2 linked regions of the Methanococcus voltae PS genome follow. The protein of the gene in region 2 interacts with the protein of the main gene of each other region in a pairwise test. Links are inferred from orthologs where the notes say so. Each region holds a gene or a part of one and is shown on either strand. Other genes may lie near its edges.

The links.
Region 1: the proteins of pscS (region 2) and sepS interact in binary tests that used the Methanocaldococcus jannaschii proteins (3 or more experiments, as listed by UniProt). The link is inferred for Methanococcus voltae PS from one-to-one orthologs.

What each region holds. Positions count from the first base shown.
Region 1 is NZ_JANUCQ010000002.1:92,691-104,087, forward strand. The notes cover bases 3,535-6,379. They hold sepS (O-phosphoserine--tRNA ligase), read right to left. Parts: upstream 5,896-6,379; coding sequence 4,174-5,895; downstream 3,535-4,173. Other genes in these bases: M2325_RS03665 (MerR family transcriptional regulator), read left to right, coding at 3,535-4,071; taw2 (tRNA(Phe) (4-demethylwyosine(37)-C(7)) aminocarboxypropyltransferase Taw2), read left to right, coding at 6,111-6,379. Also shown: M2325_RS03645 (radical SAM protein), read right to left, coding at 1-53; M2325_RS03650 (radical SAM protein), read left to right, coding at 381-1,274; M2325_RS03655 (putative quinol monooxygenase), read right to left, coding at 1,383-1,676; M2325_RS03660 (glycine betaine ABC transporter substrate-binding protein), read left to right, coding at 1,997-3,007; more of M2325_RS03665, read left to right, coding at 3,226-3,534; more of taw2, read left to right, coding at 6,380-6,905; M2325_RS03680 (hypothetical protein), read left to right, coding at 7,040-8,269; M2325_RS03685 (AzlC family ABC transporter permease), read left to right, coding at 8,434-9,315; M2325_RS03690 (hypothetical protein), read left to right, coding at 9,409-9,816. UniProt on the Methanocaldococcus jannaschii protein: Catalyzes the attachment of O-phosphoserine (Sep) to tRNA(Cys).
Region 2 is NZ_JANUCQ010000004.1:1,580-13,061, forward strand. What follows is about bases 2,268-5,197. They hold pscS (O-phospho-L-seryl-tRNA:Cys-tRNA synthase), read left to right. Parts: upstream 2,268-3,097; coding sequence 3,098-4,297; downstream 4,298-5,197. Other genes in these bases: pheT (phenylalanine--tRNA ligase subunit beta), read left to right, coding at 2,268-2,971; M2325_RS07055 (geranylgeranyl reductase family protein), read right to left, coding at 4,396-5,197. Also shown: purM (phosphoribosylformylglycinamidine cyclo-ligase), read left to right, coding at 91-1,146; more of pheT, read left to right, coding at 1,253-2,267; more of M2325_RS07055, read right to left, coding at 5,198-5,577; M2325_RS07060 (SufB/SufD family protein), read right to left, coding at 5,954-7,174; M2325_RS07065 (ABC transporter ATP-binding protein), read right to left, coding at 7,201-7,953; archaeoflavoprotein AfpA, read right to left, coding at 8,344-8,919; M2325_RS07075 (flavodoxin family protein), read right to left, coding at 9,137-9,742; M2325_RS07080 (deoxyuridine 5'-triphosphate nucleotidohydrolase), read left to right, coding at 9,963-10,433; M2325_RS07085 (hypothetical protein), read left to right, coding at 10,584-10,946; M2325_RS07090 (ABC transporter ATP-binding protein), read right to left, coding at 10,968-11,482. UniProt on the Methanocaldococcus jannaschii protein: Converts O-phospho-L-seryl-tRNA(Cys) (Sep-tRNA(Cys)) to L-cysteinyl-tRNA(Cys) (Cys-tRNA(Cys)).

The sequences.
Region 1 (11,397 bases), on a different replicon or contig from region 2:
AGGGGGCAGTAATAGCACTTTCTATTGCAAAGTCCAGTTATGAAAAGTACCATTTTTTCGCCTAAAATGCAAAATTTGCAACCTTCGGTTAATTCATTGCATTTTAATTCGTAATCTTCGAATTTAATGTTTTCAATTTTACTAATATTATCACCAAATAATCATTAAACTGTAATTAATAAACTTTAATTAATAAACTTTAATTAATAAACTTTAATTAATAAACTTTAATTAATATATTGTAAATATAAAATAAATATAACTGTTCTAAATGTCCTATTCAATTTAAACCCATATGATATATATACTTTAAAATTAAAGTAAGAATTAATTGCAATTAAAAATTTCACAAAATAATAAATTGGTATTTAGGTGTTTTAATGAATCAAAAAATGTCAAAATTTGCTCATATAACGAAAGTACATCCTTGTTATAACGAAAAATTGCACGATAAAATTGGTAGGGTGCACTTACCAGTGGCCCCAAAATGTAATATTGCGTGTAGATACTGTAAAAGATGCTTAGGTGCCGAATCACTCTGCGAAGAAAGACCAGGGGTGGCTCACCACATTATGAAACCTGCCGAAGTGGAAGACTACTTATCAGATTTGTTCAAAAAAATGCCTAACATTAAGGTTATTGGCATTGCAGGACCTGGAGACAGTTTATTCAACAAAGAAACCTTTGAAACTCTCGAAATATTACAAGATAAATTTCCTGAAATGGTAAGATGTTTATCTACAAACGGTTTATTACTTCCAAAATACGCAAAAAAACTTGCAGACCTAGGAGTTAAGACAGTTACAGTTACAGTAAATGCCGTAGACCCTAAAATACAAGCTCAAATGTGTGACTGGATATACTACGAAGGTAAGGTTTTAAAAGGAGAAGAAGGAGCAAAAGTTTTAATCGAAAACCAACTCGAAGGAGTTAAAAAGGCGTACGATTACGATTTAGCAGTTAAAATAAATACTGTTTTAGTGCCTGAAATAAATATGAACCACATTGTAGACATTGCGAAAACATACGCTGATTACGCATTTGTTCAGAACATCATTCCACTTATACCAATGTACAAAATGGAAAACTTAAGAAGACCAGATTGTGGAGAAATTAGCGGAGTTAGAGATAGTGCTGAAGAATTTATGACACAATTCAGAGCTTGCCAACAGTGTAGAGCAGATGCTGCAGGATTATTGGGCGAAAAGAAACATATGGAACAAACAAAAGGAAAAAATTTAGATATATATGATTTAAAGCATTTTTCACATTAATATGTGATTTATATAATTTTAAATCTTATATTAGTTTTATATTTTACTTTATTTTACTTTATTTTACTTTATTTTACTTTAGTTTACTTTATTTTTTAAATTTTTATTTTAAATTTCCCTGTAGAAATTTACTTCTGCTTTTTTCGAATAATATTTTGATAATGAATCAGAAATTTCTCTATACTCTTTTGAAGCTACATATTTTTCTAATTTATCCATATTTTCCCATTCTGCGCTCATTACTATTATATGTTCATCCATCACGTCTTGAAAATACCTTACAGATATATAACCGTCGCCTTTTTCAGCTTTCTTTCTTGCTTCCACACAACCATCAATATAATCGTCCAAATTTTCTTTTTTAATATAATGTTTTGCTATGATTTTTACAGGATTTATCACTTGCTCACCCAAAAACTAGTAAATTTAAAATTCTAATAGCTAAATTATAATATCCATATATTTAATATATTACATATTTCAAATTAATTTATAAAATTCATTCTTTTTATGTATATTTATTGAAATTTAAATTACGGATTTAAAACCATACAAAATCGTTAAATACATATATAAATATTATAATAACTATTATATTATCCATAAATTAATAGATAATTGACTAAACTATTGATTTACAAAATTATTATTAAAATTATTATTAAAATTATTATTAAAATTTACATAATAAACGCTAAAAAGCATTTACGCGAGGGATTAGTTTGAAATACGGTAAAATTTTACTAATTACCTTACTAAGTTTATTTGTGGTATTTGCAGGTTGTACGACCAAATCAGATTCCACCACTACTGGGGATTCAAATACGACGTTAAACGATAGTATAGGTTTAAACAATACGGATAATTTAAATATAAACTTAAATGAAAGTAAAAACGGTACAAAAATTACCGATGTTGAAAATACGAATTTATTAAAAAATAGAACTATGAGTATAGTAACAACCAATTTACCTGTTGAAGTAGTCAAAAGGGAAGTTGTAAAGCAAATATTGGAAAGTAAAGGCTATAAAGTAACCGTTTCCCAAAAATCAACTGACGAAATGTATAAGGCAGTATACTCCGGAAAAGCAGATATTATGCTTTCAGGGTCATTCCCTACAACAGACAGTTCATTTGTAAGTAAATACAGCAGTAATTTAAGTAGATTAAAAGAAAATGTGGAAGACTCCTGGAATGGTGTCGCAGTTACCAAATCTGCATACGATGAAGGCGTAACATCCATTGAATCTTTGAAAAATCACTCTGAATTATTCAATAGCACCATAATATGTCTTGAAGAAGGCACCGGATTAGCAAAACATACCAAATCTGCAGTATCAGAATACGGATTATCAAATTACACTATAAAATACGTAACTCCTAAGGAATTATACAAAATGTTGGACGAAGCTAACGCAGAAAATAAAGATTTAGTTTTCGTAGCTTGGGAACCTTCAGCTTTATTTGAAAAATACCCTGTTGAAAAATTAGCAGATAGTAAACACGTTTACGCAGGTAAATTCGATAAAATAACAACTGTTTCAAGACCTGAAATGTATGTTTGGGATTATGAAGCATACAGATTCTTAAAAGAGTTCCAGGTTTCAAAAGAAGATGCCAACAGCTGGGCTGTTCAATATGTTTATGAAGGTAAGTCCGCTAAAGAAATTGCATCAAAATGGATTGATTCTAATCAATATAAGGTTGATGAATGGAGAGAATTATTAAAATAAATAAGTTTAGAAATAAAATAATTGATTAAAAATATATCAAATTATTTATTCCTACATTTATTTTATTATTTTTATAGTATTATTTTATTTTTAGTTTATTTTTCATTTTTATTTTGTTATTATTTCTAATTTATTTTCTGAATAATTGTGGTCTTACCCAAACCTTCACATATGTAACTTTCAAATTTTATATATAAAACAGTAACGTAGGTATTACTATGAGTCGACTCAAAATATCAATAGGGCAATTCTCACGTATGACAAATTTAACTAAGCGAGCACTTCGATATTATGATGAAAAAGGTCTTTTAGTACCTGAAAAAAACATCGTTACTAATTACCGGTACTATACAGTTGACGATTTTAAAAAGGGGATTAAAATCAACTCTCTTGTAAAAGTTGGCTTTAATGTGGAAGACGTTAAAAATATACTCGAAGCAGAAGCGCAAGGAAATATGGGTTACGTGAAAGCAAAATTAAAAGAAAGATGTAACGAAGTTACTGAAGAAATAACTAAATTAGAAAGTATTAAACGTATGCTTTTAAATTCAGACTCAATATTGGAGGTTGTTAAAATGACTAGCGAACCAGTGATTAAAACCATTCCACAAATGCGGGTAATTTCCAAAAGAGAAATTGGTAGTTATGGCACCGTTTGCCAAAAATTAATTGCAGAGCTAATGCACACAATATATAGCGCCGAAAACCGTAAAAATGATATTAAAATAATGGGTCCGCCGATGATGTTGTGTTATGACGGAGAATATATGGAAGAAGGTGCAAACATTGAAATGGCGATTCCCGTATCTGGAAAAATCGAGATAAGTGACGAAGAAATGGAGTTAAAACAACTCCCTAAAGTTGAAGTTATTTCACTTATACATAAAGGACCATATGAAAACTCGTCATTTAGTTCTAGCTATGCGAAAATTTTTGAATATGCTGAAAAAAACGATTTGAAACTTGTAATACCGGATAGGGAAATATACCTTAATAATCCGATGGATACATTACCAGAAAATCTTGAAACAGAAATTCAATACCCATTTATTAGAGAAAATTAAATTTAAATAGATAATAGCATATAAAAAATAATTTAAAATAAACTAAAATATAAAAAAATTATTTTTAATTTTTAAATAATAATTCTTTTTTAAGTAATGTAATTACTCGATTTTAACATTTACATTTAAAAATACTGGACCCCTAACATCCACTACTTTCGAATTACTCATTATTTGCTTCATTGCTAAGTCGTCAACTTTTAAATTGATGTCGCTTAAGCTTCTAACGATTGGTATTTTAACGTTAAACTCTTTTGTATTGCTTATAAGCGCTTCTTCAATCTTTGAGGCTATTTTTAAGCTAATTGCTTCAATGTATGTAATGTTTGTAGCAATTCCTTTATCTTTACCATTTTGTAAAAATTCCTTAAATTCTTCCTTAACTCCTTCAAAACTTTCAGGAATTCCGATAATATTTCCATCGTAAACATAAATTTCGTTTAAAATTGAAGGACCCAATAATTTTTTCCCTTCTTCTTTTTCAAACACTTTTATGTTTATATTTTTGGATATTTCGCCGAATGTAATTTCCTTTTTAATGTTAAATTCACAAGGTGAAATTTCGTCTTTATTTTCGATGCAAGTGTTTGCCAATTCTTTAGATAAATTATATATTTCATCAATAACTGGCATTTTATCGATATTTACCATTGTAGCCATATCTCTATCGCTTAATTTATACTCGTAGAATTGAGGGTAAACCATTTCCCTAACATCTGTAAATTTACCTTTAATCATTGCGAGCCTTTCGACACCTAAACCAAGGTTCATTACTGGAACGTCTATTCCATATTTACTTAATGCAATAGGTGAATAAATACCAAATGTCGCAACTTCTATCCATTCTCCTAGCTCTTCGTGGTAAGCATAAACCTCTGTCTGGGTTTCTGGAGTATAGTATTTTGATTTTTTATCATCGGGTATGAATTTGAAGTTTGTAAATCCAAATTGTGATAAAAGACTTTCTGCAATTAATTTACCGTCATTAATATCTATATCTTCACCAACAATTGCACATGAAGCGGAATGGTAAGTCATAAGGTGACTTTTATCTTCTTTCTGCTCTCTCCTAAAGCATCTATCGATAGAAAACAATTTAAAAGGTGTATTTCTTTTTTTAACTAAATCAGATACTGTTAAAAACCATCCTGATGTCATGTGACTTCTCAAAGTTAAACTTGAAGCTACCGCTTTAAGTTCTTTAAACTCTGGGAAAACGTCATCCAAGATTTTTAAACCCATTTCGCTTGATATTTCGAGTGCGCTTGATATTTCGAGAACTAAATCATCCCCATCAAGTGTTCCTTTTTTATATCCGTGCAATATATTTTGTAATGCTTCCTTACCAGTTAACGTTTTATTTTTAGTACTTTTAGTATCTGCAGTTTTAACCGCTTTATCAAGGTCTATGCCTAAGTTTTTGATGGCTTTTATTTTTTCGTCACTTAAACCTACGTCAGGTCGTGGTAAACCCGCTAGATAAAAGCATCTATCTAAAACAGCCATTGCTTCAGGTCCGAACTGTTTGTAAATATCTTTTTCATCAACAATTACTGGGTTCATATACTCTTCAAAACCCATTCTTAAATAAGCCTGTCTTAAACTCTCTATAGTATCGTTAATAGGGTGAGTTTTTCCATAAGTTGGTTTTAACCTAGGATATCTATTTGAAATCCTTTTAGGCTTTATCAAGTCTTTTGTTTCTTTCCAAGCTTTCTCAAAGTCTTGCTCTGCCATTTTTAAAACTTCTGCTTTATCAAATCGCCCATTACTAGGGGCATTTTTATTATTTTTATTATTTTTATTATTTCTTTCATTAGCCATTATAATCAATCCTTTTCTTTAAATTCTGATTAGTATTACCGCATAATTGATAGTACGATACCATTATTATATTATAAATAGTACTGAAAATTAGTATTTAAAGTTAATTAATCAAATAATTAATCAAATAATTTATTATACAATAATGTATATTAAAGTTTATAGATAAAATAGTGTAAATATTAACTAGTATATATTAATCGGAAGCTAAAATTATGACTGACATTAAAAAATTAAAATATCAAAAAATAGGAGACATATTAATTGTAAAAAATGATTTAAACGAATCAGAAATAAAAGAACTAGTAAAAAGAACTAATTGTAAAACAATTTTAAAATATGAAACGCATATAACCGGTGATTTGAGAGTTCCTACAACCAAAATATTATATGGCACCGAAACAGAGACGATAAACAAAGAACACGGCTGTTTATTTAGTATTGATGCTTCAAAAATTATGTGGAGTATGGGAAATCTCGAAGAAAGAAAAAGGATTGCAAATAAATCAAATAGCGATGAAATAATCGTTGATATGTTCGCAGGTATTGGTTACTTTACAATACCACTTGCAAAATATTCAAAACCCAAAAAAATTTATGCTTTGGAGTTAAATCCTAATTCATATCATTATTTGTGCAAAAATGTCAAATTAAACAAAGTTGAAGATATTGTCGTACCTATTAACCTCGATAATCGAAATTTTCATTTTCATAAAAATAACAATAACAATAATATAAAAGCAGACAGGATTTTAATGGGCTATGTTGTTAAAACAAATGAATTTTTGGAAAAAGCATTCCAATTATTAGGGAATAATGGAACTATACACTATCACGACACAGTACCAGAAAAACTTATAGAAAGTCGCCCTATTGAACAGCTGAAATCTATTGGAAGCATTTACGGGTTTGAACTTCAAAAATACGAAATTGTGCGCATAAAAAAATACTCGCCTGGAGTTTGGCATATTGTCGTCGATGCAAAATTCAAAAAAATTGATATAGTTTAAGTTAAATAAATTGATTAAATAACTTGATTGCAAGTAAAACAACCAAAAGCAAGCAACAAAAAATTAAATAAACTAGCTAATTAATAAACTAGCTAATTAAAATATCAATATATATAGACAATAAGGGTGAATTTGTGGAATACGAAAGAGCTTACCACGAATGCGATTCAAAATGTGCTAAAAGAGAAGATTACAAGGAAAATTTTATCTCATTTTTAACAAAAAATATATTTCAAATCAGGGACGAAATTGGTCTTGAAATATTAAATTTTAGCATATTGGACTACGAATTTAAAAAAGTGGATAATGTAAACAATAATGGGAAAATTATTTTATATTTGTACACATCTACTAGAACCGATAAATCGGGGATTATTGGACCTGGTGGTTGGGTAATCGGCAAGTTAAGGGAAAAAATAGTTAATAGTAATGAATTACTTAATTATCTAATTGATACGTACAATTATTCAATAAATGATAATAAAAATATTGATAAATTTAGAAAAAACTACAATAAAGAAATTATTATTAAAAAAATAAATAATTCTAGAAAATTAAGGAAATTAGACGAAATAAAAATTAGAAATATGGAATCTAAAATTATTAGTAAGGGTAAAAGTAAAAATAGGGCTAAAAATACTTTAAATTACGAATTATTTAAAAATTTAATAATTAGAGTTGAAGATATATCCGATATAGAAAAATTACATAAAAAAACTAAAGAATCTATTATATTTTTGGAAAAAAGAGGTTTGGATTTTTCAAAATTTGAAAGTAAATTTTCGGATAAATCTTTATACATAATTCAATGCGAATACGATTTAGCAGGTCTAAATAGCGTTTCAAAGTATTTTAATATCGATTGTGCTACCATAGATACTGGAAATACTGTAATATTACCACATAAGAGTAAAAGTAAAATTAATGAGTATATTGAGACCTATAACTTATCAAATAATAAAAATTTAAATCATAATTACATACAAATGGAAAAAATAGAATCTGAGGAAATAATTAGCGCTATAAATGATAATCCTTGCATAAAATTATGTAATAGATATTTATTTACACTTTTAGACCATTGTAAAAGAGAAGGGTACAAAAATTTAATATTTAATCATTTTATGACGGATTTCGATAAGATAAACAACGTAAATATAGTGAATTTTCTGAGTTTGTTCCCTATTAAAAAAAATACACTAATTAATAGTGCAGATTTCCTGGAATGTCCGATGGTTATTCAAGCCTGTAAAAACAATGAGACCTACAAATTTGAAAAAATCGACGAAATCGTTGAAAAAGTGTACGGGGGAGTTGTGGAGCCTACCGAAGGTTCGGAAGAAATATTGAAATATTTGAAATAAATTTAGTAACCAAATAAATTAAAATAATAAGATAATACTATAATATTATACTACCATACTAAGATAATAAAAATAAATTGATTAAATAACTTAGAATAATTTATTTAAATTATTTTTAAATAATCTAATTAACTAATTAGTAATTAAGGGATAATAGGGATTCTATGCGAAATAAAACTACAAATAATGAAAATATGGATGGAAACAAAAGTAAAAGTAAGACTTATAAAGGATATAAGAAATATTTATATTTTAAAAAATATAAAAATGATGAAAAATATAGTAAATACCATAGCTATTTTGAAGGATTTGAAGATGCAATACCAATATCCATTGGTTACATACCCATAGCAGTTGCTTTTGGAATATTGGCGAAATCTATAGGTATTCCAGACTATATATGTATATTAATGTCCGTTATTGTATTTGCAGGTGCAAGTCAATTTATAGGGGTAAATCTAATTGCTTTGGGTTCTTCATCTTTTGAAATAATAATCACGACTTTTATATTAAATTTAAGGCATTTATTGCTATCCTCATCATTATCTCAACAGATGGATTATCGACACAAATCTAGAAAGTTTTTAAGTGCACTATCTTTTGGTATAACTGACGAATCTTTCGTAGTCGCTTCATTAAAAAACACTAAAAATAACAGAAATAATAACCATACAGATGATTTGGGTAATATAGTCCCTAAAAAGCTATGTCCTGAATACGTATTATCTTTAAATCTAATTGGATTTATGGCATGGGTTTTCGGAACATTTTTAGGGGTTTACGTGGCAGAAGGGTTGCCTTCCTCCGTCCAATCTTGTTTGGGTATTGCATTATATGCGATGTTCATTGGTTTATTAATTCCCGCAATTAAAGACTCTCGAAAAGTATTAAAAATAGTTATAGTCGCTTTAATAGTTGGTTCTTCAATTAATTTGGTAAATTCGATGATTTTATCGAATTATCTATCGGTTGGTTGGATAATTATCTTTTCTACGTTGATATCTGCACTAATTAGCGCATATGCCTTTCCAAAAAAAGATAAATAGTCTTTTATAAAATGGGATAGTATTATTGATGGTATTATGATTATATGTAAAGGTTATATACTCCAAATGACAATATATTAGTGAGGTGAGTATGTGAATTTTAAAAAACTTGTTACTATCCCCATAATATTATTTTATCTTTGTGTTACAGTATCGTTTTCAGGATGTATCGGCGGTGACGATGACGTCAATATACCTCAAAAGAGTGGTAAACAGTTAAATTTAAAATATTTAGAAGCAAGGATAAATTCAGACGTTCAAGTATCTGTTGTAAGCTATAATAACGATAAAGAAGAGTTATATATTGCATACAGTACTAATAAAAATACAAATGAATCAATAACCGACGAATTAAATGTAGTTATTGAAGATGTAAGAAATCACATTGAAAGTAACGGAATTGCATACCCCAAAACGCTTAAATTTGAAATTAATCTTAAAAATAAAAACGATGAAAAAATTATAGTCTCAAAAAATTATAGTGATTTCTTTAAAAAATAGGTAATAATCTATAATAATCTATAATAATCTATAATAATTTATAATAATCTATAATAATCTATAGATTATGTAAGGACAATAAATCCCCTTGTATTAAATTAGTCATTACTTAGAATAGTTGTAATTCCCCCAAAATATTATTTTTTAATAATTTTTAATAATTTTAACATATAATATGGAGTTAATAAATTTAGTAGATTTAATACATTGTTAAAAAAGTTAGACTCCTAAAAATATTATTTAAAATATTATTTAAAATCAGTATTACAACCAGTTAAAAATCCTCCAAAAGGTTAGGATAAATAATGGTTGTATGTGCGATTAAACGTTGATTACATTAAAATCATCGGATAGTTGAGCTTTTCCTTGTTTTATGTCATTTGATTGATTTGTTTTATTATCAGTATTGCTATTTTCGTCACTAATTCCTATTTCGACAACTTTACCTACTTTAAAAGCGTATGAATCGTTATCGTGGAGTTTTTTAATTAAATCGTCTGCATATTTTGAATCTACTGAAATTAACAACCCGCCGGCTGTTTCAGCACCCTTACCAGTCATTAAAGCGTGTCCAAACATAGATGCCAATTCGTCAGTACCTTTAATGATAGGTAATGCGTCGATTATAATATTTACGCCACTTTGCTCCGCCATTTCTTGAGAATGTCCTAATATGCCAAAACCGGTTACATCAGTCATTGAATTAGCTATTTTTATACCCAATTCATCCTCAAGTTCTCTTAAGACTAAAAGTGCCTTTCTGTTGGATAAAGTCATTAATTCAACCGCAAAATCAACAATTCTAGTAATTTCGGATTTATCCAAGTCTAACATATCCAAATATTCGTCAGTAACACGAGATAACGCCATAGCAGTTTGATTTCCAAGAGGTTTTGTTAAGATAAGAGTACTATTGGGTTTTGCACCAGATTTCATCAAAACGTCTTCTTCTTTACCTATGCCAGTTACAGAACCGCCAATTATGGGTACAGGGTTCAATATAGTGTGACCGCCTATAATAGATGTTTCATTGTCTCTGCAAAAGTCTTGGAAACCTCTTAACATTTCCCTTGCGGCTTCAATCGGGAGATTCATAGGTATTCCCATTATTACTAGTACCCCAATTACGTCTAGTAGCCCCATTGCGTAAATGTCGCTCGTGGAGTTACAAGCTGCTATTTTTCCCTGCGTATAAGGGTCATCTACAATAGGCGTAAATACGTCAACTGTTTTGGCAATTGCCATTCCGTTTCTGATTATAACGGAAGAATCGTCACCTAAACCTACTTTAGCATTCTTAATATCTTTTTCATCTACTATACCTTTAACAAGTACTTCAAGCTCAGTATTTGGTAATTTACAAGCTCAACCGTGTAATTCTACCATTTCTGTTAACTTAACGTCTTTAAAGCTCATTGTATCATACCCTCGATAATTAATAAATATAATTTTAAAATAAATATATGTAGTTTAAATATAATCTAATACAATTATAAAAGATTCTAATTAATATATTGTAAAATTTACTATATAATCGTATTTATCCAAAATATTAGTAATTAAAGAAATATTTATAATACT
Region 2 (11,482 bases):
ATAATATAAAAAGATTAAATAGACCAATATTATTATAAAATTAATATGTATATATATGTATATTTATATTTGAATACCTGAGGTGTAATTTTGGTTACTTACAAAGACGCAGGCGTAGATATTTACGGCGAAGACAAAATAATAAAAGCATTAGTTTCACAAATCAACTTTAAAAGAACGGACGCAATAAAACCAGCTGATTTAGATGGTCACTATGCGGGAGCTATCGAATTTGGCGATTATTACTTAGTACTCTGCACTGACGGAGTAGGTAGTAAAATGGTAGTCGCAGAGATGGCTAATAAGTTTGATACTGTTCCTATAGACATGATTGCCATGAATGTTAACGATGCTATTTGCATTGGTGCTGAACCGGTCGCATTAGTCGATTATATGGCAGTTGAAACAATCACCGAAGATATAGCAAAGCAAATCGGTAAAGGATTAAATGAAGGATTGGAACAATCCAATATAAACTTAATCGGTGGAGAAACTGCTTCATTACCAAGTATGATAAACGGTGTTGACCTTGCAGGAACCGTTTTAGCAGTTGTTAAAAAGGACGAGATAGTTACGGGTAAGGAAGCTAAAAAAGGCGATGTAATCGTTGGTTTAAGAAGTAGCGGAGTTCACAGTAACGGTTTATCACTTGCAAGAAAAGTATTCTTTGATATTGCAAATTTGGACGTTAACTCAAAATTAAAACACGGAAAAACAGTTGCTGAAGAATTGCTCACACCTACAAAAATATATGTAAAACCAGTTATGGATATGATTAAATCCGATATAAACGTTAAAGGTCTTGCACATATTACCGGTGGCGGATTTAGAAAGATTAAAAGGCTAAATAAGAATGTTACATACGTAATAAATGATTTACCGGAACCATTACCGGTATTTAAAGAAATACAAGAGCTCGGAAACGTTGATACGCATGAAATGTTTAAAACATTCAACATGGGGATAGGTTTCTGTGTAGTAGTTGCAAAAGAAGATGCTGAAAAAGTAATCGAAATGGCAAATCAATACTTGATACCTGCTCAAATTATCGGTAAAATAGACGATGAATATACCTTAGAGAATGGTGAAACTGTTAAGGATACAGTTATTGTCAAATACGGAAAAGACGAATTTATAATGGAATAAGTAAGATAAAAATAAAATAAAGAAATAAAAAATAAAAATAAATTAAGAATAAATTAAGAATAAATTAAGAATAAATTAAAGAAAACTAAAAATTTGGTGAATAAAAATGCCTACAATCAATGTTGATAAAAAGGATTTAGAATATTTGGCAAATTTATCACTTTCTGATAAATTAATCGAAGATAAATTCCCTATGATGGGTGTTGAAGTTGAAGAAATTTTCGAAGAAGATAAACGAGAGATGGTTCAATTTTCAATTAACCCGAATAGACCAGACTATTTAAGTATAGAAGGTCTTGCGAGAGGTTTTAGGGGCTTTATGGGTATTCAAACAGGTTTATCCAAATACGATATACATGATAGTGATATAGAAGTAATCGTTAAAAGCAACAAAGAAAGACCATACATAGCTTTTGCACTCGTTAAAAACGTAATTGTGGATGATTTAATATTAGAAAGTATCATCAACCTTCAAGAAAAGTTACACTGGGCAATCGGTAGAGATAGGAAAAAATTGGCTATTGGTGTTCATGATTATGATAAAATCGAAGCTCCATTTACTTATGATGAAGTAGAAGGCGATGCAGTTAAATTTGTACCTTTGGCAATGGCAGAAGCTGGCGAAATGACTCCTGTTGAAATAATCGAAAAACACGAAAAAGGTCAAAAATACGCACACCTTATAAAAAGCAAATACCCTTTAATCACTGATAAAAACGGTGATGTGTTGTCAATGCCTCCGATAATTAACGGAGAATTAACCAAAGTTACAACAAACACGAAAAATCTCTTAATTGATATTACAGGAACTGAAAAGGGAGCTGTTGAAAATACCTTGAATATTGTAGCAACTGCCCTTGCTGAAAGAAGGGGAACCATTTACAGCGTAAAAGTAATTTATGAGGAAGATGGAAAGGTTGTCGATACAAAAACATACCCTAATTTAGAACCAATACAAATGGAAATCGATTTAGAGTTCATTAATAAAAAATTAGGTTTAGAGTTAAATTTTGGTCAAGTTATTTCAGCTTTGAGAAAAGCAGGTTTAGACGCTGAATTAATAAACAAAGACGGTAATAACTTACTTAAAGTTTACATTCCAGCATACAGAAACGATATGTTGGGAAAAGTGGATATCGTCGAAGAAATAGCTATTAATTATGGTTATGAAAAATTTAACGGTGCTAAAATAAACGTACATACAATTGGACAAAAAAACGAATTGGAAGTTAAATCCACAGAAATCAAAAATACGATGATTGGATTAGGATTCCAAGAAGTTATGAACTTAACACTTACAAATAAAGGTATTTTATTCGATAAAATGAATTTAGAAGTAGGTACCGTTGAAGAAGGTTGTAAAGAGTATATTGAGGTTTTAAAACCGGCTTCAATAGAGCATAACGTTATTAGAACTTCAATTATTCCTCAATTATTGGAAACACTTAAAATAAACAAGCACAATGAATTACCTCAAAAAATCTTTGAAATTGGAGATTGTGTAATCATTGATGAAGAAGCAGACGAGACTGAAAAATGCTTCGATACTAAATGTAAAGACATTAGAAAAGTGGCTGGTGCAATAATTCAACCAAATGGTAACTTTAACGAAATTAGAAGTGCAATAGACGCACTTTTAAGAGAGCAGTTTGAAAATTATGCAATTGAAAATTATGTTCACCCATCATTTATTAAGGGTAGATGTGCCAAAATTTTAATAAATGGAGAATACAAGGGGTTATTTGGGGAAATTAATCCGCAAGTTATTGTTAATTTCGAATTAGAACATCCAATAACTGCTTTTGAAATTGAAATTGACAATTAATTACTATTTTAATTGTTAATCAAATACCTAATTTTATTATTTTTTAAGTAAAAAAACTACTTTTTATAATTTATAACTAGTTACCTTATGTGTATCATTTTAAAATCAAATTTAACGGGGTTTAAAATGGAAAATACTGAAAAAACTATGATTGGAACTGAAATAAATACTGATAAGTACAAAAACATTAAAAGACATCTCGAAAGGGAAATGATTAACTTAAATCCGATTCAAAGAGGCGGAATTCTACCAACCGAGTCTAAAAAGGTCATTTATGAATATTGGGATGGATATAGTGTTTGTGACTACTGTGCTGGTAGATTAGACCAGGTTGAAACGCCACCTATCCACGAATATTTAGACGATGCCTCAAAATTCTTCGGTGCCGACATTACTAGACCTACACACGGGGCAAGAGAAAGTAAGTACGTTATAATGAATTCAGTATGTAATCGGGGCGATTACGTAATTATGGACGGTAACGCACACTATACATCTTTTGTAGCTGCTGAACGTGCAAAATTAAACATTGATATTGCACCGGTGGAAGATTACCCCACTTACAGAGTAAATCCTGAAAAATACAAGGAAAGAATCGAAATATTGGAAGATGAGGGTAAACCTATTGGTTTACTATTACTTACGCACGTTGATGGTAATTATGGGAACGTAGCAGACGCTAAAAAGGTTGGGAAGATTGCAAAAGATAAAGGGTACCCATTCTTATTGAATTGTGCCTATTCTGCAGGTAGAATGCCAGTAAATGCAGAAGACTTAAACGCTGATTTCTTGGCCATTTCAGGGCATAAAAGTATGTCTGGCTCTGGACCTTGTGGTTTATTATCAATAAGCAATAAAAATGAAGAATACAGTAAACAAATCCTAAAAACGTCTAAAAAAAATATCGTAAAAGAGCTCGAAATGCTAGGTTGCACAAGCAGGGGTATTCCCATATTAACGCTTATGACGAGCTTTGCACACGTTATAGAGAGAGTTAACAACTGGGACAAAGAAGTTAAACGTGCAAGATGGATTATTGATGAATTAGAGACCTTTGGGTTTAAACAAATCGGTGAAAAACCTAAAAATCATGATTTAATTAAATTTGAAACTCCTATTCTTGATAAAATTGCTGAACACGACAAGAGGAAAGGTTATTTCTTCTACGAAGAACTTAAAAGAAGAGGTATCGGTGGTATAAGAAGAGGGGCTACTAAAGAGTTTAAAATGAGTACCTTTGGCTTAACTGACGAGCAAACAAAATATGTCGTTGATAGCTTCAAAGAAATTATCGAAAACGGAAAAAAAGAAAATAAATTAAATTAAAAATTATTTTATTTTTATATTTTATTTTATATTTTATTTTATATTTTATTTTATATTTTATTTTATATTTTATTTTATATTTTATTTTATATTTTATTTTATATTTTTTTACCAAATAAGGAAGCTTCTACGATTTTTTTTAATATTATCGATGGTTCATCCATTTTACCATTTGCATTTATGTAGTCCACTAAATTTTTATCATTTACATATTTTAAAATTCGACCAATATTTTTATTATTCAATTTATTCATTAAATAACTCATTTTTAGACCGTAATTTATTTCTTTTCCGATTTCTGATTTCCAAAGGTCATCATAAACTTTTAAATAGCCCAAATCGGCATTAGGGTTGGTATTATAATTATTAATGGTTTTTGCACATAATTTTGCACATTTTGCACCAAAGTAAAGACCGCCTCCACTAAGTGGTTTTACCTGATTAACTGCATCGCCAACTAGCATTACGTTTTTTAAAACGCTTTTACTACTGTATCCTATTGGTATGGCACCTATGCTATATTCTACAGGTGTGGCACCTTTTAATATCTCTTTTGCATTCTCATTCGTGTTTATAAAGTTATTTAGTTTATGTAACGCATTTGAAGTGTCGCACATACCTACACGTACTCGGTCTTTTCCAGTTGGTATTATCCAAGTGAAAAAGTTTTTACTATATCTTTTATCGTAAAAAACATTTACAAAGTCACTATCAATATTAGACACGTTTGTGTATTCTATTTGAGCACCAGTTACTATTTGACGTTTTTTGTGCATATTTAAGGATTTACCAATTCCTGATTTTACACCATCGGCTCCTACAATTATTTCTGGCGAAAATAGGTATTTTTCATCTTTTAAATTGTTTTTGATTTCGATATTGTACTTAGAATTGGCATCTAAATTGGCATTCAAAATTTTTCCATGCGATTTTAGCATTAAAGTTATATTATTATTTTTTAAAGCCCTTTTTGCAATGTCTTTGTCCATCTCTTTCCTTTCATAGACCATTGCCCTAGTTTGCCCATCATCGCCAACGGTTACCTTATGATTTTCACAAAAAATATTTGCACCATTAACTTTATTGATTACACCGTTAGGATTTCCAAGTTCTTTTGAACATTGTTTACTTAATAATCCCGCACATTGTAAGGGCACGCCAATTGATTGATGTTCTTCTATAACAAGCACATTTAAATCTTTTTTAATATTTTCTGCAGTTAAAAAACCAGCAGGTCCACCACCAACGATAATAACGTCATATTTTTGACTATTTTCCATGTTGTAGTTACTTATATCTTCATTCTTATCTTCGGCTGTATCTTCATTTTCGAATTTACTTTTTTCAGGGTTATAATCTAAATTTGACATTTTTTCAATCCTTATTGTATTTGTATTGTATTTCATATGTTAATTACGTTTACAATATTTATTTTAATAATTATTATTCTAAACTATAAATGATTTGCTAAACTTTTAAATTTTAAAATCTAATCATCTATCTTAAAATTCATCGATTATCCTGTGAATAAAAAATTAAAGCTAAAATCAATATCGACGTTAGTGTATTAAAATAATTATCAATACTTAATTAAAAAATTAAAATTAAAATTAAAAATTAAAAAAGTTATATATTTAGAAATTATTTAAATGTTATTTACATTGCATTTTCAAGTGTCATGTCCATCATATTCTTAACACTTTTGGCGAGTTCTTCTGGTAAGCCTGTAATGTCCACGCTAAGGAACCCTTTAATAATTAAAGAAGTCGCTTCATCCTCTGTAAGCCCTCTTGACATTAAATAAATAAGTTGGTCCTCTGCAATCTTACCTACTGCTGCTTCGTGAGATAAATCCAAATCGGTTTCAGTAGCCTCCAATTCAGGAACTGCTAATATTCTACCTTCTTTTGAAAGGATTAAACCCCTACATTCAAGGTGACCTTTAACTTCTTTTTCAGCACCTACAAGGTGACCTCTTGAAACAATTTCTGATTCATCAACTGCGATAACTCTTGAAATCATGTCCGCACTAGAACCTTTTCCGTTAAGAACTACTCTTGAGCCCATATCGTACTTAGATTTACCACTACCATATACGATTGTTTGGAAAGTTGCTTTACTGTTGTCTCCTTCACAATAAGCTGTTGGATAGCTTTGTATGGATTTAACAGGCATTGTAGTAACGTAATTGTTAATGAATACGGCGTCTTCTTCTAGTTTTACACCAGTTCTAGGTCTAACGTGTACGTTTTCGCCCCAATTGTGTATCATAGTATAAGTTAATTTACCGCCTTTTTTAATGTAAAATTCTGAAACACCTAAGTGGAGACCAGATTTTACGTGAGGAGATGTTGTACATCCTGTTATCACGTTTAATTCAGCTCCTTCCTCTACAATAATGATATTGTGGACATTTTGCGAAACATCTTCCTTACCAATTAAAAGGCAAGTTTGTAAAGGTATAGTTTCTTTTACGCCTTTTGGTGCGTAGATGAAATAACCTTCTGATAATTCATTCTCTACTCTTGCAGCGTATTTATCCTTAATATCTACTACATTCCAATAGTATTCGCTTAATTCATGCTTTTTAAATGCTTCAGTAATAGGCATTATTTCGATATTTTTGTACATTTTTGAGTATATCGGTTCGTTGTTAACTTGAACGTATGAACCAGATGTACTTTTTTCATTTATATCGATTCCTACTTTTGAAAGTGCTATCTTTTCATCTTCATCGATTTCTTTCAATGATTCAACTTCCCTATTTGTAGGAGCAGGTGTTGGATAATCATTGAAATCTATATCTTCCCCAAATGGTGCGGGAACGTCTTTAAACTTCTCTGCTTTGACTTTAGCTTCTTTTATTTTTTGATTCATTTTTTCGCTAAATTCTGGACTTGGATTCATTTTCCCACCACGCATTTTTTATTTCTTGAGCAAGCTACGCATCTTTCGTAACCATTTTTAATAATTTCAGGAAGTATCTCATTAGGTGAGCCAGAGCAAGCAATTACTCCGTCATATAAAACGTGTGCTTTGTCCACATCCATAAAGTTTAAGATGTAACCCAAGTGTGTAATAATTAATCCTGATTTTTTACGTTCACTTGGTTTTTTATCTTTATCGAGTAAGTGGTTTATAATTCCGCCCAATAATTCAACGTTTTCAACGTCTACACCACTATCTGGTTCATCAAACATGATTAATTCAGGGTTTTGGGCATATATTTGTAATAATTCAGACCTTTTAACCTCACCGCCAGAAAAACCAACGTTTACATCCCTATCATAGAAATGTTTAATATTTAGCTTTTCTGCCATTTCGTTTATTTTGTTCATTTCCTTGGTGGTTATTGACTCAAGCAATGTATTTAATTTTACACCGGATAAAGAAGGCGGTGATTGGTAGGAAATACCTATTCCAAGTTTCGCTCTTTCATACATTGGCATATCTGTTATATCGTGACCTTTAAAGTAAATATTACCACGTACAACTTCGTATTTTGGGTTTCCTAATATGGTATTTAAAAGTGTGGATTTACCCGCACCGTTAGGGCCAAATAAAACGTGACTTTCGCCCTTATCGATATATAAATGAATATCTTTTAAAATTACCTTATCCCCAGTTTTAACCGATAAATCTTCAATTTGTAGCATATAAACACCTTTTTATATTCGGTATTATTGATTTATTTATAAATAGGCTTTATCTATAAAATTTGATAAAATATATAACTTAATAAAATATATAATTTGATAAAATCCATAACTCTTAATATTTTTTTTGTATTTATTTATCTTATCTATTTTATTAATTATAGACCTATATGAATTTGAGTAGTGGCTTTAAATTAACAACATATGCATATATGAGTATGTAATTAAAAAATAATGGCTAATAGTATATATTAGTTTATATTTGATTTTATTCAAATATATAATATAGGTAAATAAATATACTCAAATGAATTTATTACTTTTATTATTATTTTTATTATTCTTTTTATTATTATTTTTATTATTTTTACTATTCACTATTCGATATTTTTATTCGCCATTATCTTTATTTTCTAATTTTTCAAATAAATCCTTTAAAGCAGGCTTTATTTCACTTACAGAATCTAAAACGTCTATTTCTTCCATCTGTCTTATTGTTGCTACATTTTTATAGTCTACATCCCTAAGGTGTAATTTTATTGTTCTACCGTCAGGTATGATTGTATCTATTTCCCCCAGCCTATTATCCGGAGGGTACATAAGTATAGGGACTCTTGCCTTTGCCCCTTGAGCAACTGAATTCGTTATTAAAGTGTCTGCAATACCGTAGGCTATTTTTGCAGTTGAATTTGCAGTTACAGGAGCCACTAAAAACGCATCATATTTTCCAGTTTGCAATTTACCTGGTAAAAATGGAGCATTTGCATTTGCCTCAGGTAGTACTTTTTCAAAGTTTTCTTTTAATAAATCAAGTAAATTATAGAGGCTTAATACCATTCTTGCATTTTGAGAGTAATACACGTGTACCTCAAGACTAGGGTATTCCTCCTTTAACTCAACCATCGTCTTCACAATATCTTCTATCTTATCGCCACAACCGGTTATTCCCCATGCAATTCTAACCATCATATCACTTTTTTAATAATATATTAATCTTAAAAAATTTTTATTTATAATTATGCAATATTCTTATTTTATATTTTATATGGTATATGATATACTATAAATTAATTTATATTTGGTTTTAGTATGTTATTATTCTATTATTCTATTATTCTATTATTCTATTATTCTATTATTCTATTATCCTATTATTCTATTATTCTATTATTTTATCAATTTACTACTTTTTACTCAATTCATTATAGAATTTATTTAACGTTCTTTTTAAAACTCTCGCACCTTCAGTATCATTCTCGACGCCTTCACGCCCTAAATCACGTGACCAAAATGTAGCCCCTAAATTAGAGCCAAAAGAACCGCCACTAACGGGTAAAGCACCATTTAAGATGTAAAAATCATGAATGGTTTTTAAAGCCACTTCCTGACCTCCATTTCTATCCCCTCCTACTGAAATACCCATTCCGTACTTATCACGTATTGCATGAAGTTCCATTGCAAATAAAGCTCTGCATCTGTCCATTACTGTTTTTAACTGTCCTGATACATTCCCATTATAGCAAGGGGTACCCATAATTATACCGTCTGCCCATTGTAACGCTTCATAAACTTCCTGCATACTGTCTTTGTGAACGCAACCCTGTTTTTTTCTTATACAATGGTCGCAATGTATACAGAAATTTAATTCCTTTCTTGCTACGGTTATATATTTAGTTTCACATTCTATTCCGTTAGTTTTACACTTGTCAGACAAATAGGTTAAAGCATGTTGTACTGCAAAATCAGTCCCTTCTAATCTTGGGCTTCCACTAATACCTAAAATTTTCAAGAAATCACCTGGCTATAGATAAACAGATATATTAACTTTAATTGTATTTTTAATTATTATATACTATTCTGTAATTTGATTAATAAATAGTTTAATAAAAAATTATAATGTATTAAATACATATAAATAGTATATAAAAAAATAAAAAGAATAATAAAAAGAATAATAAAAAGAATAATAATACTAATAAATTAATAAACATTAAAAGAAGGGAATTATCATGATAATGGGCGCAAACATCTCTAAAGAGTTTTTTGAAAATTTAGACGAAAAACAAGTTCAACAATGCGGTATAGATTTAAAAGTAGGCACTATTTCTAAATTAAACGGTACTGGTTGTATAGATTATTCAAATAACGATAGAGTATTACCAGAATACGTTGAAATTTTCGATTCTGAAAAAGATGAATACATAGATTTAGAACCAGGTGTTTATATTGTTAAAGTAGCAGATAAAATGAGCATACCTGAAGATATGGCGGGCTTTGCATATCCTAGAAGTACATTAATTCGAATGGGTGCAACACTCTACACCGCAGTTCACGACCCAGGATATATCGGATATCCTGCCTATGCTTTGCACGTAATCAATCCATTAAGGATTAAAAAGTATGCAAGAATTGCACAGGTCGTATTTGTTGCTACAAAAGATTCAAACGGAACTTACGAAGGAATTTATAAAAATAAATAATTCTTTTAATTTTATTTTTTAGTTTTTTTAGTTTTTTTACCATTTTAATTGATAAATTTATATTCTATTAAAATAGATAATTTATTATGACATTATCTAATTATAAAATATAAAAAAAGGGGATTTAATATCAATTAAAGGGGTTTTTCTATGGGATTGGCGAATACTACAAAAATACTAATAATAGGGGTAATTGTATGGCTATTCTATAAGCCACTTGGTTATTTAATCATTATATCGTTAATTTTAAATGGGTTATATTGTGCTCTCAAAAGCAAAAATCTAAGAAAGATAGACAAAGCAATTTATTTTTTAATGGCAATATTTGTAATCGGCGTAACTATCCCTACGGGTTTTTTACCGGATAATTACAACGGAGAACAGTTTATACGAGATAATTGGATGTTATATGCCATTGCTGTTGGTATTACAGTATTATTAATTGTTTTGTACTCATATAGGATGAAAAAATACTATATTGAGGTAGATTTCCAAAAAAAGGCACTTAAATAATAAAATAATAAGATTAAATTGTTATAAATTTTGTAACGAATCTATCGAACCGTCAAATTTTATAATTTTAATATCTTGCGATTTTGCAAATTCAACTAATTCATTATTTTTTTGATTAATTTCCCCGACTGGGAAATTAGAATATACAAACATATCACAATTTAACAACTGTTTTTTGGCATTTTCAAACGTTTCACCAGAGATATTTGAAAATGATTTTTCAGAAATTATATTTACTTCCATTGTCTTAGATATCGCATAATCAATATCATTTTCGTGTAAAATACCTACTGTAATATCATAACCGTTTTTCTTAAAGTATCTCAAAGCTTTTGCGCCTGTTCCACCACCACAAGTTATAAAAACTTTTTTAGGTAGCAATACATCATTTGTATCAAATTCTGAACCAGTTTTGTTTAACCCTAAATCCGAATTTACTTCCGAATTTACTTCCAAATTTATTTCTGAAGTTAATTCCTGATTATAATTATTTTTTAATTCGAAATAACCAATTTGTTCATTATAATTTGCCTCAG